DNA from 2 places in the Alteromonas sp. WD8-37 genome. Region 1 is predicted to be linked to the other one. Evidence: predicted binding sites of a transcription regulator. Region 1 holds the regulator's gene; the other holds the start of a gene.

Region 1 (7,467 bases):
CACTGTGATGTATTTTGGCTTTTTTGTCGCGCTGTTTTTGTACAGCAAAAATGAAAACACCAAGCCTGTGCCTGCGAGGATCCCTAAATGAAGCAATTGATTGCCCTGGTAAGTTTGCTGTGTATGCCGTTGGCCGCGCTGGCGGCCAGCAGCCAGGTGCCGCTGGATGAGGCACCCATTGACCTGACCGACAAAGCCTCATTGCAGCGCGGTGCCAAGATCTTTATGAACTATTGTTCTGGCTGCCACTCCATGCAATATCAGCGCTACGCGCGCACCTTTAACGACTTGCGTATTCCAGAAGAGCTGGGCGAAGAGTATCTGCAATTCACTGGTGATAAGGTCACCGATTACATGCAACGGGCTATGCCTGAAGAAGCCGCCGGCACCTGGTTTGGTGCGCCCCCTCCGGATTTGACTTTGGTGGCACGGGTGCGTGGTACCGACTGGTTGTACACCTACTTGCGGACATTTTATGTCGATGAAAGCCGGCCGTTTGGCGTCAACAATAAGGTATTCCCGGAAGTGGGGATGCCGCATGCCTTGCAGGCCTTGCAAGGCACTCCGCGGGAAACCTATGAAGAGGTGATGGTGGACGGCGAGATGGTAGAACGGTATGTGGGGATCCGCTCGGACGGCGACGGTGAATTATCTGCCGATGAGTACGACCAGGCGGTGGGGGATCTGGTCAACTTTTTGGAATACACCGGTGAGCCCTTCCGGTTACAGTCTGAACAAATTGGCAAATGGGTGCTGGTATTTATTCTGGTGCTGTTTGTATTTGTTTTTCTTCTGAAAAAAGATTACTGGCGAGAAGTACACTAATCGCACGAAATTCTGTATAATGCGTTAGGGGGCTATGGGCCCCCTTTTTCAGCTTAAGGCGCACTGCTTTTTTCCCGGCGGTGTGACAGTCTCTCGACGGAGGAAATTTAATGGCCGTAGCCGCGAATAAACGCTCTATTATGACGTTGTTCTCAGACAGTATTGATATTTATAGTCACCAGGTACGTATTGTGCTGGCCGAAAAAGGCGTGGGTGTAGAAATCAGTTATACCGACCCAAGCAACCTGCCAGAAGACCTGTTAGATCTGAACCCGTACGGCACGGTTCCTACCCTTGTTGACCGCGAACTGGTCCTATACAAGTCGCATATCATCATGGAGTACCTGGACGAGCGCTTCCCGCATCCTCCATTGATGCCGGTTTATCCGGTATCGCGCGGGCAATCTCGTTTGATGATGCACCGTATCGAGCATGACTGGTATTCATTGGCTGCCAAGATTTTCCGTGGCGAAGGTGATGTGGAAGCTGCGCGAAACGAACTGCGCGAAGCCCTGCTGTCGCTGGCCCCGGTGTTCTCAGAAATGCCGTATTTTATGAATGAAGAATTCAGCCTGGTGGATTGCTATCTGGCTCCACTGCTGTGGCGTTTGCCGGCGTTGGGTATTGAATTAAAAGGCGCTGGTGCCAAGGAAATTAACGCGTATATGACCCGCATTTTCTCGCGCGGCTCATTTAAAGCGTCGCTGACGGATCAGGAACGCGAAATTCACAACCCATTATGAGTACTATGACATCTAACCAACCCTATCTGCTGCGTGCCTTTTTTGACTGGATAGTGGATAACCAGATGACGCCATATATTGTGGTGGATGCCACTAATGCTCTGGTGGAGGTGCCGCAAGAATTTGTCAAAGATGGCCAGATAGTGCTGAATGTATCGCCATCAGCCTGTGCCAACTTTACGTTGGACCTGGAGTTTTTAGCCTTTCAGGCCCGTTTTGGCGGCCAGCCCCGGCAGATCCGTATGCCGTGCCAGGCAATCATGGCCATTTATGCCCGTGAAAATGGTGCAGGTACGGTGTTCGCGGTAGACGAAGAGCTTACCGCAGCTAGCAGCGAAGAGCCGGCTACCAGCACGCCTGAGGCGTCTGAGCCAGCTACCCGACCTTCTGGTGACACCAGTGAGGGTGATGCCGACAACGCGCCGGTCCCGCCGAAAAAAGGCAAGCCAAATCTTAAAGTGATCAAGTAGACTAAAAAAGCTTCCCCCCTGGGAAGCTTTTTTTTTGGCTCGCGCCTGGGAAAGGGGAATGCCAGGCTAGGGCATCAGGAACAAGGTGGCGGTGCCTAGAAAGGCAAAGATCCCCACCACATCAGTGATGGTAGTTAAGATCACGCTGCCCGCCAGCGCCGGGTCTATCCGCAGCTTTTTCATAATGATGGGAAGGGTGGCCCCGGCCAGCGCCGCAGCCAGTAAGTTCACCATCATGGCAAAGGCAATAATGGCCCCTAACATCAGGTTTTGCTTCCACAGAGCAATCACAGAAGCAATCAGCACTGCCCAGATCACACCGTTTAAAAAGCCGATAGCCAGCTCCTTACTGATCAGCCAGCGCGAGTTGCTTGGATTCACATGGCCCAGCGCCATCCCGCGGATCACCAGGGTCAGGGTCTGATTACCGGCCACGCCACCCATGCTGGGCACGATGGTGTTCAATATGGCCAGCACGGCCAGTTGACTCAGGGTAGCTTCAAATAAATCACTGACCGCGGCGGCCATCAGTGCAGTGACCAGGTTGACCCCCAGCCACACCGAGCGGCGCTGGGTACTCTGCCACACCGGGGCAAAGGTATCTTCTTCGTCATCCAGACCGGCCATGCTCATCATAGAGTGTTCGGCGTCTTCGCGAATAATATCCACCACATCGTCGATGGTGATCCGGCCCACTAAGCGGTACTTGTCATCCACCACCGGCGCAGAAAGCCAGTTATAGCGCTCAAACAGGCTGGCGACTTCATCATCAGGCATATTCACCGGGATGGCTTCGGCATCATCATCCATCACCTCCGATACGGTGTCTTCCGGGTCGGCGGTGAGCAGACGGGCCACCGGCACCAGTCCGACCAGGTTGTCGGTGCGGTTGACCACATAAAAGGTATCGGTGTTTTCCGGCAGTTCCCCTTTGAGCCTGATATAGCGTAGCACCACATCCACGGTCACATCCGGACGCAGCGTGATGGTGTCGGTGTTCATGATGAAACCGGCGGTTTCCTCACCGTAGGACAATGCCTGCTCGGCGCGCAGCCGATCCTGGGTGTCCATGGATTGCAGAATATCCTGCAACACTTCATCCGGCAGACTGCTTAAAGTCTCGGCCAGATCATCGGTGTCCATTTCTTCCAGCGCGTCCACCACGCTGACCGGCGCCATCTTGGTGATGATGCCGTTACGTACATCTTCGGAGAGTTCTTCTAGGATATCGCCGTGCAAATCGCCGTCAATCAGCTCCCATAGCTCATCACGGGTTTTGGTGGGGCTGGACTCCAGTACCAGAGCCACATCCGATGGTGGCAGCTCGTGCAGCATTTTGCGTACCGCCACAAAGCGCCCGGCCGAAAGCGCTGCGTTTAAGGTACGCAGCTGACTTTGTGCAAATTTTGATTCCAGTGCTTCTGCCACAGTGTGTCGGGTCCGAAATAAAAAGGGTCGCTGAAAGATGCTGTGCGCCAGCTTATGGCCGGCGGCGTGTGCCGAACTTATTCGTCTTCGTTAAACCGTCCGGCAATCAATGATTCAATGGCCTGCATGGCTGCTTCGGCATCCGGGCCATCACTGATCACGGTAACCTGCTCGCCCTGGTGACTTTCCAGCATCATCAGCCCCAGCACACTGTTGGCATCGGCGGTTTTATCGCTTTTGACCAGGGTGATGTGAGCATCAAACTGATTGGCCAAAGACACCAGCTGCGTGGCGGCGCGGGCATGGAGGCCCAGTTTATTAACAATGGTCAGTTGCTTTTCTATTTTCATTGTTTTGCCAGCTCCCGATGCCGGATCTGTACATCCGGATGAATATCACGAAAGGTTTTGGCCAGGGTCTGAGCCACAAACACTGAACGGTGCTGACCACCGGTGCAGCCAATGGCAATGGTGACATAACTGCGATTATTACGTTCTAGGTGAGGCAGCCAGGTGGTGATCAGATTTTGGATTTGCCAGATAAACTTGGTTACCATGGGTTGCGAGCCTAAAAAGACTTCCACCGGGCCGTCCAGGCCAGTCAGATGTTTCAGATCCGGTTCCCAGTGGGGATTAGGTAAAAACCGCGCGTCAAAGACATAGTCGGCATCTTTAGGGATACCATGCTTAAAGCCGAACGATTCAAACACCATTACCAGCCGCGAGCTTTTTTTGCCCAGGATCCGCTCCCGAATCAGTTCGGCCAGTTGGTGGATAGACAGCGAGTCGGTATCAATGTACAAATCAGCGCGTTCGGCAATCGGCGCCAGCAGCTCGCGTTCGGTGTGAATAGCATCGGCCAGCGATTTATTCATCTTAGCCAGCGGGTGCAAGCGGCGGGTTTCACTAAACCGTTTTACCAGGATATCGTCGCTGGCATCGATATACACCACGGTCATGCCCCAGGATTCGGGCAAATAATCGAGGATTTCCACCAGTTCATTGGGATCTTTGGGCAGGTTACGCACATCAATGCTGACCGCGACCTGATCATATTCTTCAGACACCGAATGGGTCAGCGCAGGCAATAAATTGACCGGGATATTATCGACACAGTAATAGCCTAAATCTTCCAGCGCCCGCAGCGCCACCGATTTACCTGAACCAGAACGGCCACTGATGATGATAAGTTTCAACGCGTGTCTCCCTGCCGTATGCAACTAGGATGCTGTGATTTATTGTAGTGCTGTGACTATATCATCACTGGTGGCAGCGCGGCGAATGGCTTTTACGGTTTCTTTATCATTTAGTTTACCGGCCACCATGGCCAGCGTTTGCAGATGTCCTTCGGTTTGTTCTTCAGGAACCAGCAGGGTAAAAAAGATATCCACCGGCTTATTGTCGATGGCATCAAAGTCGATGGCTGGCTCACTGGTTACCACAATGGCGATAACGCGGTCTAAGCCTGGCAGGCGGCCGTGGGGCAGGGCAATACCATTACCGATGCCGGTGCTACCCATGCGCTCACGGTTGAGCAAACTGGAGAGCACAGTACCTTGCTCGATCTCAGGATTGTTCTGGGCAGCGATGTCGCTGATGATCTCCAGAATCCGTTTCTTACTATTGCACTGGACCGCACATTTTGTGCGGTCCAGGCTGACAAGGGTTTGAATATCCATACCAGACATTAGTGTTTTTTCAGTTTTTCCTTATGCTTGATAACCTGGCGGTCGAGCTTATCAATCATACTGTCAATGGCGGCATACATATCCGTATTCTCGGACGATGCAAATACCTCTGCACCGCTTAAATGAACCGTAGCTTCAGCTTTTTGTGTCAATTTTTCAACATTCAAAATGACATGCACATTAGAAATGTGGTCAAAATGGCGTTCCAGCTTACTAAATTTTGAATCGACATAGTTACGCAAAGAATCAGTGATCTCAACATGATGACCAGTAAGGTTTATTTGCATATTTCGTCTTCCTTATTGTGAAGCTCGCCTTTACTGCTAGATAAGGCTCTTGCGTTGGTTAGACGGGGGAATCGATAACGACTCCCGGTATTTTGCAATTGTCCGCCGGGCAACTTTAATGCCTTGCTCGGCCAACAATGTCGCAATTTTGCTGTCGCTTAACGGTTTGCTGGGGGTCTCAGCGGCCACCAGTTTTTTGATTAAAGCACGAATCGCAGTGGAAGAACATTCCCCGCCGGATTCTGTAGCTACATGGCTGGAGAAAAAGTACTTCAGCTCAAAAATACCGCGCGGCGTGTGCATGTATTTTTGCGTGGTAACACGTGAAATGGTGGACTCGTGCATATCGACCATCTCGGCCACATCATTAAGCACCATTGGCTTCATCATTTCCGGGCCGTGCTCAAAAAACGCCATCTGCTGCTGCACAATACAATTGGCCACTTTCAAAAGGGTTTCATTGCGCGATTCTAAGCTTTTGATAAACCACTTGGCTTCCTGCATATGCGAACGAATAAACTGCGAGTCGCTGCTATTACGCGCGCGCCGGCTCATTGCGGCATATTGCTGATTTACACTTAATTTGGGCAGGCTGTCCGGGTTTAGTTCCACATTCCAGCGCCCATTTTTTTTGCTTACTGACACATCGGGAATGACATATTCAGGCTCTTTGGTCACCAGCGCGCTACCCGGGCGTGGATTTAGGGTTTGCAGCAACCGCATGGCTTCACGCAACTGGTCTTCTTTCAAACGGGTCTTGCGCATCAGGGTACGGTAATCTTTGCTGCCTAATAAATCCGAATATTCCTGCAGTAGCATGGTGGCTTCGGCTACCCATGGGGTGTCTGGAGCAAACTGCTTTAATTGCACCAGCAGACATTCCTGCGGCGTACGTGAGCCAGAGCCAATGGGGTCAAACATCTGAATGCGTTTAAGCACACATTCCACCTCATCGGCTTCCACCAGCTCTTCCATGTCTTCATCGTTGACGCTTTGTAGAATGTCGTCAACAGTCACGGTCAGGTAACCCGACTCGTCAATGGAGTCGATGATAGCGGTGGCAATCGCCCGGTCGGTGTCTGAAAAATGGGTCAGACGCATCTGCCACAGCAGGTGGTCCTGAATATTTTCGGTGGTTTCGCCCTGAAACACTTGGTCTTCATCATTACTGGGGCCGGGCGCAGGCGCCGACGAGGCCGAATAGTATTCGTCCCAGGTGCTGTCGATGGGCAACTCATCAGGTAAATCGTTTTTTTCCAGCGCTTCGCCAGAGTCTAAATTGTCTGACGTACTGGCGGTGGCATCGGCCCCGTCACTGTCGCTATCGAGGTTATTCTTTTCGCTGACCTCGTTATCGCCAGACTCATCCACTTCCAGTAACGGATTGGAATCAAGCGCTTCCTGAATTTCCTGTTGCAGATCCAACGTCGACAGTTGCAACAACTTGATAGCCTGCTGCAATTGCGGCGTCATGGTTAACTGTTGACTAAATTTTAGCTGTAAAGATGGTTTCATCTACGTCTTATTTAAAATTCTGGTACGCGTTTACAAAAAAGGTGACAGATGCGGCTAACAACAGTGTTTGCTTAAACTATAGCCTGAATTGTTCACCCAGGTATACATCCCGTACTTTCTGGTTGCTTAATACTTGTTCAGCACTGCCCTGGGCAATTAGCTCACCATGACTAACGATATACGCTTCTTCACAGACATCGAGGGTTTCGCGCACATTATGATCAGTGATCAAAATACCGATACCGCGGTCACGCAAATGCTGAATAATTTTTTTAATGTCGTTTACTGATATAGGGTCAACACCGGCAAAGGGTTCATCCAGTAAGATAAACTGTGGGTCGGCGGCCAGCGCGCGGGCAATCTCTACCCGGCGTCGCTCCCCGCCTGACAAACTCATCCCTGTACTATTACGTATATGGTTGATATTGAATTCATCAAGTAGCGCATCGGCTTCTTCTTCACGTTTGTCGGCCGACAAATCTTTACGGGTTTCCAAAATGGCCATGATATTT
Region 2 (7,467 bases), 270 kb from region 1:
GCAGATAAGCTGGGCATGCGCCGTACCACGCTGGTGGAAAAAATGCGCAAATACAATATTCAGCGCGACGAAAGCACAACGCCATAGTTTTGACTCTGTCGTTGCTGATATAAAACCTTCCTAACATTTTGAAAAGCCTATAAAATAATAGTGGCATAATACCTGCTTTGGTAAGACATTCATAAACGCGTCTGCTTTTTGACGAGGATGATATGGCATACCAGAGCACCCAGTGCGCTACTACTGTTTCTTCGACACCTTCCACAGTCTGGCCCGAAGCGGCTTTGCGCTCTGTGGCGTCAACGCGCGCTGAAGCGCCAGCTCAGGCAGATGTCGCTGAAGTGACCGCGTTGCGTCAGCAGGCAGATCGTTTATCGCATTTATTACAGGTAATGCCAGCCGGGGTAATTGTACTGGACGGGCAGGGAATTGTGCGCCAGGCCAACAGCCAGGCCACTGAACTGTTGGGCGAGCCGCTGGAAGGCGAAATCTGGCGTTCCGTAATTGCCCGTTCATTTAAACCGCGGGCTGATGATGGCCATGAAGTGTCGTTAATTGACGGCCGGCGGGTGAAGCTATCTATCACACCACTGGAAAAAGAGCCCGGTCAGTTAATTGTGCTTACCGATTTGACTGAAACCAGGCAGTTGCAGGCACGACTGAGTCACATGCAACGGCTATCCTCGCTAGGCAAAATGGTGGCCTCACTAGCCCACCAAATTCGCACCCCGCTGTCAGCCGCCATGCTATATGCGGCCAATCTGACCCGCCGGGAACTGGCACCCACCGATACCACTGCGTTTGCCGGCAAGCTGAACGCCCGGCTAAAAGATTTGGAAAGCCAGGTCAACGATATGTTGCTGTTTGCTAAATCCGGTGAAGAGCAGGTAGTCAGTCCCATCAGCCTGACCGACTTGCATATGGCCCTGGCTGACAATGCCACCAGTCTGGCCGACCAGGCGCAGGTGCAACTGCACTGGCAGGGCTTTTCCCAGCCTGCCCAGGTGATTGGTAACCTCACTGCTTTGCAAGGCGCGGTGCTGAATCTTATTCATAATGCCTGTCAGGTCAGCCCGGCGCACAGTGTGATCCATATCTGTGTCCAGGTGAGTGAGCAACAGCTTACCCTGGCCATCACCGATGCCGGACCGGGTGTGCCGGAGGCGCAGCAAAGCCAAATATTTGAACCGTTTTTTACCACCAAGTCTCACGGCACCGGCTTGGGGCTGGCCGTGGTGAAATCAGTGGCCAATGCCCATCAGGGCACCATCAAGGTAAGCAATGTGGCCACCGGCGGTGCATGTTTTAGCCTGACCCTGCCACAGCACAATACGTCCAGTCAGGCAGGAGAAACAGTATGAATCCAACCCGTATATTGATTGTTGAAGATGATGCCGGGCTGCGCGAGGCGCTGCTGGATACTCTGGCCTTATCGCGCTATGAGGTAACGGCTGCTGCCAGTGCGGAAGAAGCATTGGTGATGCTGGGCAAACAGCCCTATGACATGGTGGTCAGTGATATTCAAATGGCTAAAATGAGCGGGCTGGGGTTGCTTAAAGCCATTAAAAGCCGCTTTGCGCAGTTGCCTGTGTTGTTAATGACCGCTTATGCGTCTATTGATGATGCGGTGCAGGCCATGCGTGATGGCGCCACCGATTATCTTTCCAAACCTTTTGCCCCAGAAGTGTTGCTTAACCTCATCGAACGCTATGCTCCGGTGGCCAAAACATCTGGCACCACGCCGGTGGTGGGCGATCCGGCCAGTGTGCAATTACTGGAGCTGGCCCGCAAAGTGGCGCGCTCTGATGCTACTGTAATGGTGTTGGGGCCCAGTGGCTCGGGTAAGGAAGTCTTGTCCAAATATATCCACGATCAATCTACCCGCAGTGCCAGCCCGTTTGTGGCCATCAACTGTGCAGCCATTCCTGAAAATATGCTCGAAGCCACCTTGTTCGGTTATGAAAAAGGTGCCTTTACCGGCGCGGTGCAGGCCAGCCCGGGAAAATTTGAGCAGGCTCAGGGTGGCACCTTGCTGCTGGATGAGATCACCGAGATGGATCTGGCTCTGCAAGCCAAGCTGTTAAGGGTACTCCAAGAGCGCGAAGTCGAGCGGCTCGGCGGACGCAAAACGGTGCAGCTGGATGTGCGCGTGATCGCCACCAGTAACCGCGACCTGCGCCAGGCGGTGGAAGCCGGCACATTCCGCGAAGATTTGTATTACCGGCTCAATGTATTTCCCATCACCTGGGCCCCGCTGGCTCAGCGCCCGGGCGACATTGTACCACTGGCCGAGCATCTGATCCGTCGCCATGCCGCTAGCCAGCAACTCGGTGCTATCAGCCTGACTGCGGCGGCGCGCCATAAACTGGCCCAGCACGACTGGCCGGGCAATGTGCGTGAGCTGGAAAATGTGGTGCAACGGGCACTTATCTTATGTGCCGATCAACAAATCGACGCCAGCGATCTGATGATTGAAATGCACGATACACCGGTGATGACGGCAGCCAGTGCCAGTAACCCGGAGGATGATGCCAGCCGGTTGGGCTCAGAGCTGCGCCAGCAGGAACATCAAATCATTCTGGATACCCTGGAGGCCTGTAACGGCAAGCGCAAAGCAGTGGCCGAAAAGCTGGGGATCAGCCCGCGCACCCTGCGCTATAAGCTGGCTCGTATGCGCGACGATGGCATCGAACTGCCTGCTTAAGTAATCATGACACCCACCCAGCCGGGCCAACAACCCGACTGGGTGGTTTCGCCTGCCTGGCAATTAAACCTCTCAACATGGATTATCTCAGTCCGTCATTTTTTTGTCCTTTCTTGCCTATCTCATTGAAATGCTTGAATTATAAAAGTTGGCCTGACAGTTGCTTTGACCAGTCTATGCGTTGTTGTCAGACAAATTTCTGACAAGCCTACCCGTTTGGAGAGTTGCCATGGATATCAAAGCCAACAGTTTGTACCAGGAAATGCAGAGCATGATCGGGCAAAGCCGTCTTCAGGCTACCGAAATGCCCCAGTTGCAGCCGGCTCAGACCCAGCAACCCGCCGCCAGTGAATTTGCCACCATGCTCAAAGGTGCCATCGAAGGGGTTAATGATATGCAGATGAATTCTAAAGATCTGCAGCGCTCGTTTGAGATGGGCGATAAAAATGTCAGCCTGGCAGATGTGATGGTGGCCAAAGAAAAAGCCGGCATTGCCTTTGAAGCCACCGTACAGGTGCGCAACAAAGTGCTGGAAGCTTACAAACAAGTTATGAACATGCCGGTGTAATGAGGACTGACTCAGATGGCTGATACAGGTACAAACTTAACCGTCACAGACTCAGATAACATGAGCAGTGGCGCCTCTGCCAGTAACAAATCCAGTTTTATGGATTCGCTGGGCAGCGGAGACATGATGCGCCAGATGGCGCTGGTAGTGGTCCTGGTGATCTGTGTAGCCATTGCGGTGTTTATCCTGATTTGGGCGCAGGAGCCGGACTACCGGCCGCTGGCTAAAATGGAAACCGAAGAGCTTATTGAAACCCTCGATTACTTAGATGCCAACCAGATGGAATACAAACTGGAAGGCAATACCGTGTTCGTGCGTAACGATGAGTTTCAGAATATCCGCCTGGGTATGACACGTCAGGGCTTAAACCGCAGCAGCGATGCCGGCACCGATATCATCATGCAGGACATGGGATTTGGTGTGAGCCAGCGGGTCGAGATGGAGCGCCTTAAGCATGCCCGTGAGCAGCAGATTGCCGCGACCATCGAAGACATGTCGAGCATCAAAAAAGCCCGCGTGTTGCTGGCTATGCCGAAAGAAAATGTGTTTGCCCGCCGTGAGAAAAAAGCCAGTGCCACTGTGGTGCTGACCGCCCGTCGCGGTGCCACCATCAACGGTGAAGAAGTGGATGCGGTGGTCGATATTGTCGCCTCTGCTGTGCAAAGCATGGAACCGTCCAATGTAACGGTGACCGATAGCAACGGCCGTCTGCTTAACTCTGGTTCGCAGGACTCTACGAGTGCCCGGGCCCGCAAAGAATATGAGCTGGAGCGCAAGCGTGAACAGGAATATCTGGAAAAAATCGATGCAATCCTGATCCCCGTGCTGGGCATTGGCAACTACACCGCCCAGGTGGATGTGGCCATGGACTTTACCGCCATGGAGCAAACCCAGCGCAGCTACAACCCGGACCTGCCGGCGGTACGCAGTGAAATGGTGTATGAGCAAAACACCGTAGGTGGTGCCAATGGCGGTATCCCCGGCGCGCTGACCAACCAACCGCCAGGCGGCTCGGTGATCCCTGAAGAAGGCACAGGCCAGGGTGCTGGCAGCCCGGTGCCTGGCAGTAACCGCAAAGAACAAACCCGTAATTATGAGCTGGATACCACCATCAGCCACACCAAAAAACAAACCGGGGTGATCAGCCGCTTAAGTGTGTCGGTAGCGGTGGACTATACCCAAACTCAAGCCGAAGACGGCAGCACCGTGGCCGCGCCGCGAAAGCAGGAAGCGCTGTTAAATATTCGTCGTTTGTTGCAGGGCGGGCTGGGCTTTGATGTCACCCGGGGCGATTCATTAGAAGTGGTTAGTGTGCCCTTTACCCGCATGGATACCGGCAGCCTGGAAGAAACCCCGCTGTGGGAGCAGCCTAAGTTCTTGCCCATCCTGAAACTGGTGATGGGTGCCCTGGTCATCATTGTACTGATTGTGTTTGTTATCCGGCCGATGCTGCGCCGCCTCATTCATGGCGACGACACCAAGGATGCCGAGGACTTTGATGCCGACGAAGGACTGGACCTGGGCGATGAAACCATTAGTATGCTTAGCTCAGATTTTGATGAAGGCCAGGTGGGCTTTGCCTCTGACGGTTCATTGATGTTGCCTGATTTGCATAAAGATGAAGATGTATTAAAAGCAGTGCGCGCACTGGTCGCCAATGAGCCTGAGTTGTCTGCTCAGGTGGTCAAAGGCTGGTTGATGCAGGACGAGTAGGAGTCTGACTATGGCTGAAGAATTAGCAGTAAACGAAGAAGAGCCGAGTTACGACGTTGGCAAGCTGGAAGGCGTAGAAAAAGCCGCTATCCTGCTGCTGAGCCTGTCAGAAGAAGATGCGGCGCAGATCCTCAAGCATCTGGAGCCTAAGCAGGTGCAGAAGCTGGGTGCGGAAATGGCCAAAATTGAGGACATGACTCAGGTCAAAATCACCTCGGTGCATAAGCATTTTATCGAAGAGATCCAAAACTACAGCACCATCGGCTTCCAGAGTCAGGACTTTGTGAAGCGGGCACTGACCGCTGCCTTGGGTGAAGACAAAGCTGCTAACCTGATTGATCAGATTTTGCTGGGCAATGGCGCCAAAGGGCTCGATTCGCTCAAGTGGATGGACTCTAAACAGGTGGCGTCAATTATTCGTAACGAGCACCCGCAGATCCAAACCATCGTGCTGTCTTATCTTGAACCGGAACAAAGCGCCGAGATCCTGGCACAGTTCCCGGAGAAAGTGCGCCTGGACTTGCTGATGCGGATTGCTAACCTTGAAGAAGTGCAGCCAGCCGCACTGCAAGAGCTTAACGAGATCATGGAAAAACAATTTGCCGGCCAGGCTGGTACTCAGGCAGCCAAGATGGGCGGCCTGAAATCTGCTGCTGATATCATGAACTATCTGGATACCGCCATCGAAGGTCAGCTCATGGATGCCATCCGTGAGCAGGATGAAGAGATGAGCCAGCAGATCCAGGACCTGATGTTTGTGTTTGATAATCTGGTGGATGTGGACGATAAAGGCATTCAGGCTATCTTGCGCGAAGTGCAGCAGGATGCGCTGCTCAAAGCCATTAAAGGCGCGGATGACGAGCTGAAAAATAAGATCACCAAAAATATGTCCAAACGGGCGGCTGAAATGCTGACCGATGATCTGGAGGCCATGGGGCCGGTGCGGGTATCCGAAGTGGAAACCGCACAAAAAGAAATCCTGTCGGTTGCCCGACGTTTGGCTGACTCTGGCGAAATCATGCTGGGCGGCGGTGGCGGCGAAGAGTTCCTGTAACCTAAGCCGATGTTTAAAGGTACCCTGTGATGTCGCATGATGCTCATGATCCCAACCAGCCCAATCCACAACTGTGGGACTTACCCTATGTGGATGCCGATGAACTAATGCAGGCCCGCGCCGATAAAACCAATGCGCTGAATCGGCGCAGTGACTGGAAATACGAGCCGCCGGAAGAAGAAGAGGAAATCAAGCCGCCGACCCTCGAAGAAATTGAAGCCATCCGTCAGGCTGCTCGCGAAGAAGGGTTTGCCGAAGGGCGCCAGGCCGGGTACGAGGAAGGTCATGCTGAAGGCTTAACCGCCGGACATGCCGAGGGCTTGGAGCAAGGTCAGGCACAGGGGCATCAGCAAGGCCTGGAAGAAGGTCGTGGGCAAATGGAAACTGATAGCCAGACCTGGCAAGAACTGGCCAGGCATTTACATGCGCCTTTAGACCAGGTTAGCCAGGCAGCACGCCAGCAACTGGTGCAGCTGGCGGTAGCGCTGGCCCGGGCGGTGATCCGCACCGAAGTGGCCACCAACGAACAGATCATTACCCAGGCGCTGAGTGAAGGTATGCGTGCCTTACCCATCACCGAGCAGCAGTTTCAAATTCATATGAATCCGCAGGATATTGCGCTTATCACCGACCAGATGGGCGCCGATAAGCTGACCGAAAAAGGCTGGCAGCTGGTAGAGGCGCCAGAGATGCAACGCGGCGGCTGCGACATCATCACCCAAACCAATGCGGTGGATGTGTCGGTGGAACGTCGCTGTCGTGAAGTGCTGGATACCTTTTTAACCCAGCAGGGGCTGTCGGCGTGACCGATTCATACGCTGACTATTTTAAGCAGCTACAGCAGCAGGTGCCGCGCCCGCCGGTGGTGGCCGCCGGCAAACTGGTGCGTGGCATTGGCCTGACCTTGGAAGCCGTGGGCTGCCAGCTGCCGGTCGGTAGCCAGTGCATGGTACAAACCGTGGAAGGCGAAATTGAAGCCGAAGTGGTCGGCTTTGGTGATGATATTACTTATCTGATGCCCACCGAAGCTGTGCGTGGCATTGTACCTGGCTCTCGGGTGATGCCGCTAAACCGCCAAAGCGGTTTGGCAGTGGGCCCGGGTTTATTAGGCCGGGTGGTGGATGGCAATGGCCAGCCCCTGGACGGGCTGGGTGCGCTGGTCACCGACAGCCGTATGCCAACCACGCGGCCAGCCATGAACCCATTATTACGCAAACCTATCAGTCAGCCCATGGATGTGGGCGTGCGTGCTATTAATGCGCTGAATACCGTGGGCATCGGGCAGCGCATGGGCCTGTTTGCCGGCTCCGGGGTGGGTAAAAGTGTGCTCTTAGGCATGATGACCCGAGGCAGTGAAGCCGATGTGGTAGTGGTAGGCCTGGTAGGTGAGCGGGGCCGTGAGGTCAAAGAATTTATTCACGAAATCCT

What was found. The regulator sigma-54, encoded in region 1, starts transcription at its own class of promoters, with help from an activator protein. The targets are predictions, from matches to a motif close to GTTGGCACGNNNNTNGNNT.
Region 2: fliE (flagellar hook-basal body complex protein FliE) is a predicted target of sigma-54. The motif match lies at 2,852-2,870, and genes of this name have one in related genera.

Annotation. Positions count from the first base shown of each region.
Region 1 covers NZ_JBUZOV010000002.1:222,646-230,112, forward strand. Annotated here, with positions in the region: gene ACTUJZ_RS06410 (cytochrome b) at 1-91, shown strand, start outside; gene ACTUJZ_RS06415 (cytochrome c1) at 88-825, shown strand; gene sspA (stringent starvation protein SspA) at 936-1,568, shown strand; gene ACTUJZ_RS06425 (ClpXP protease specificity-enhancing factor) at 1,565-2,038, shown strand; gene mgtE (magnesium transporter) at 2,105-3,466, opposite strand; gene ACTUJZ_RS06435 (HPr family phosphocarrier protein) at 3,544-3,816, opposite strand; gene rapZ (RNase adapter RapZ) at 3,813-4,661, opposite strand; gene ptsN (PTS IIA-like nitrogen regulatory protein PtsN) at 4,701-5,144, opposite strand; gene hpf (ribosome hibernation promoting factor) at 5,153-5,440, opposite strand; gene ACTUJZ_RS06455 (RNA polymerase factor sigma-54) at 5,477-6,955, opposite strand; gene lptB (LPS export ABC transporter ATP-binding protein) at 7,032-7,467, opposite strand, start outside.
Region 2 covers NZ_JBUZOV010000002.1:489,058-496,524, forward strand. Annotated here, with positions in the region: gene ACTUJZ_RS07625 (sigma-54 dependent transcriptional regulator) at 1-87, shown strand, start outside; gene ACTUJZ_RS07630 (sensor histidine kinase) at 213-1,361, shown strand; gene ACTUJZ_RS07635 (sigma-54-dependent transcriptional regulator) at 1,358-2,704, shown strand; gene fliE (flagellar hook-basal body complex protein FliE) at 2,934-3,272, shown strand; gene fliF (flagellar basal-body MS-ring/collar protein FliF) at 3,288-4,985, shown strand; gene fliG (flagellar motor switch protein FliG) at 4,996-6,039, shown strand; gene fliH (flagellar assembly protein FliH) at 6,069-6,845, shown strand; gene fliI (flagellar protein export ATPase FliI) at 6,842-7,467, shown strand, end outside.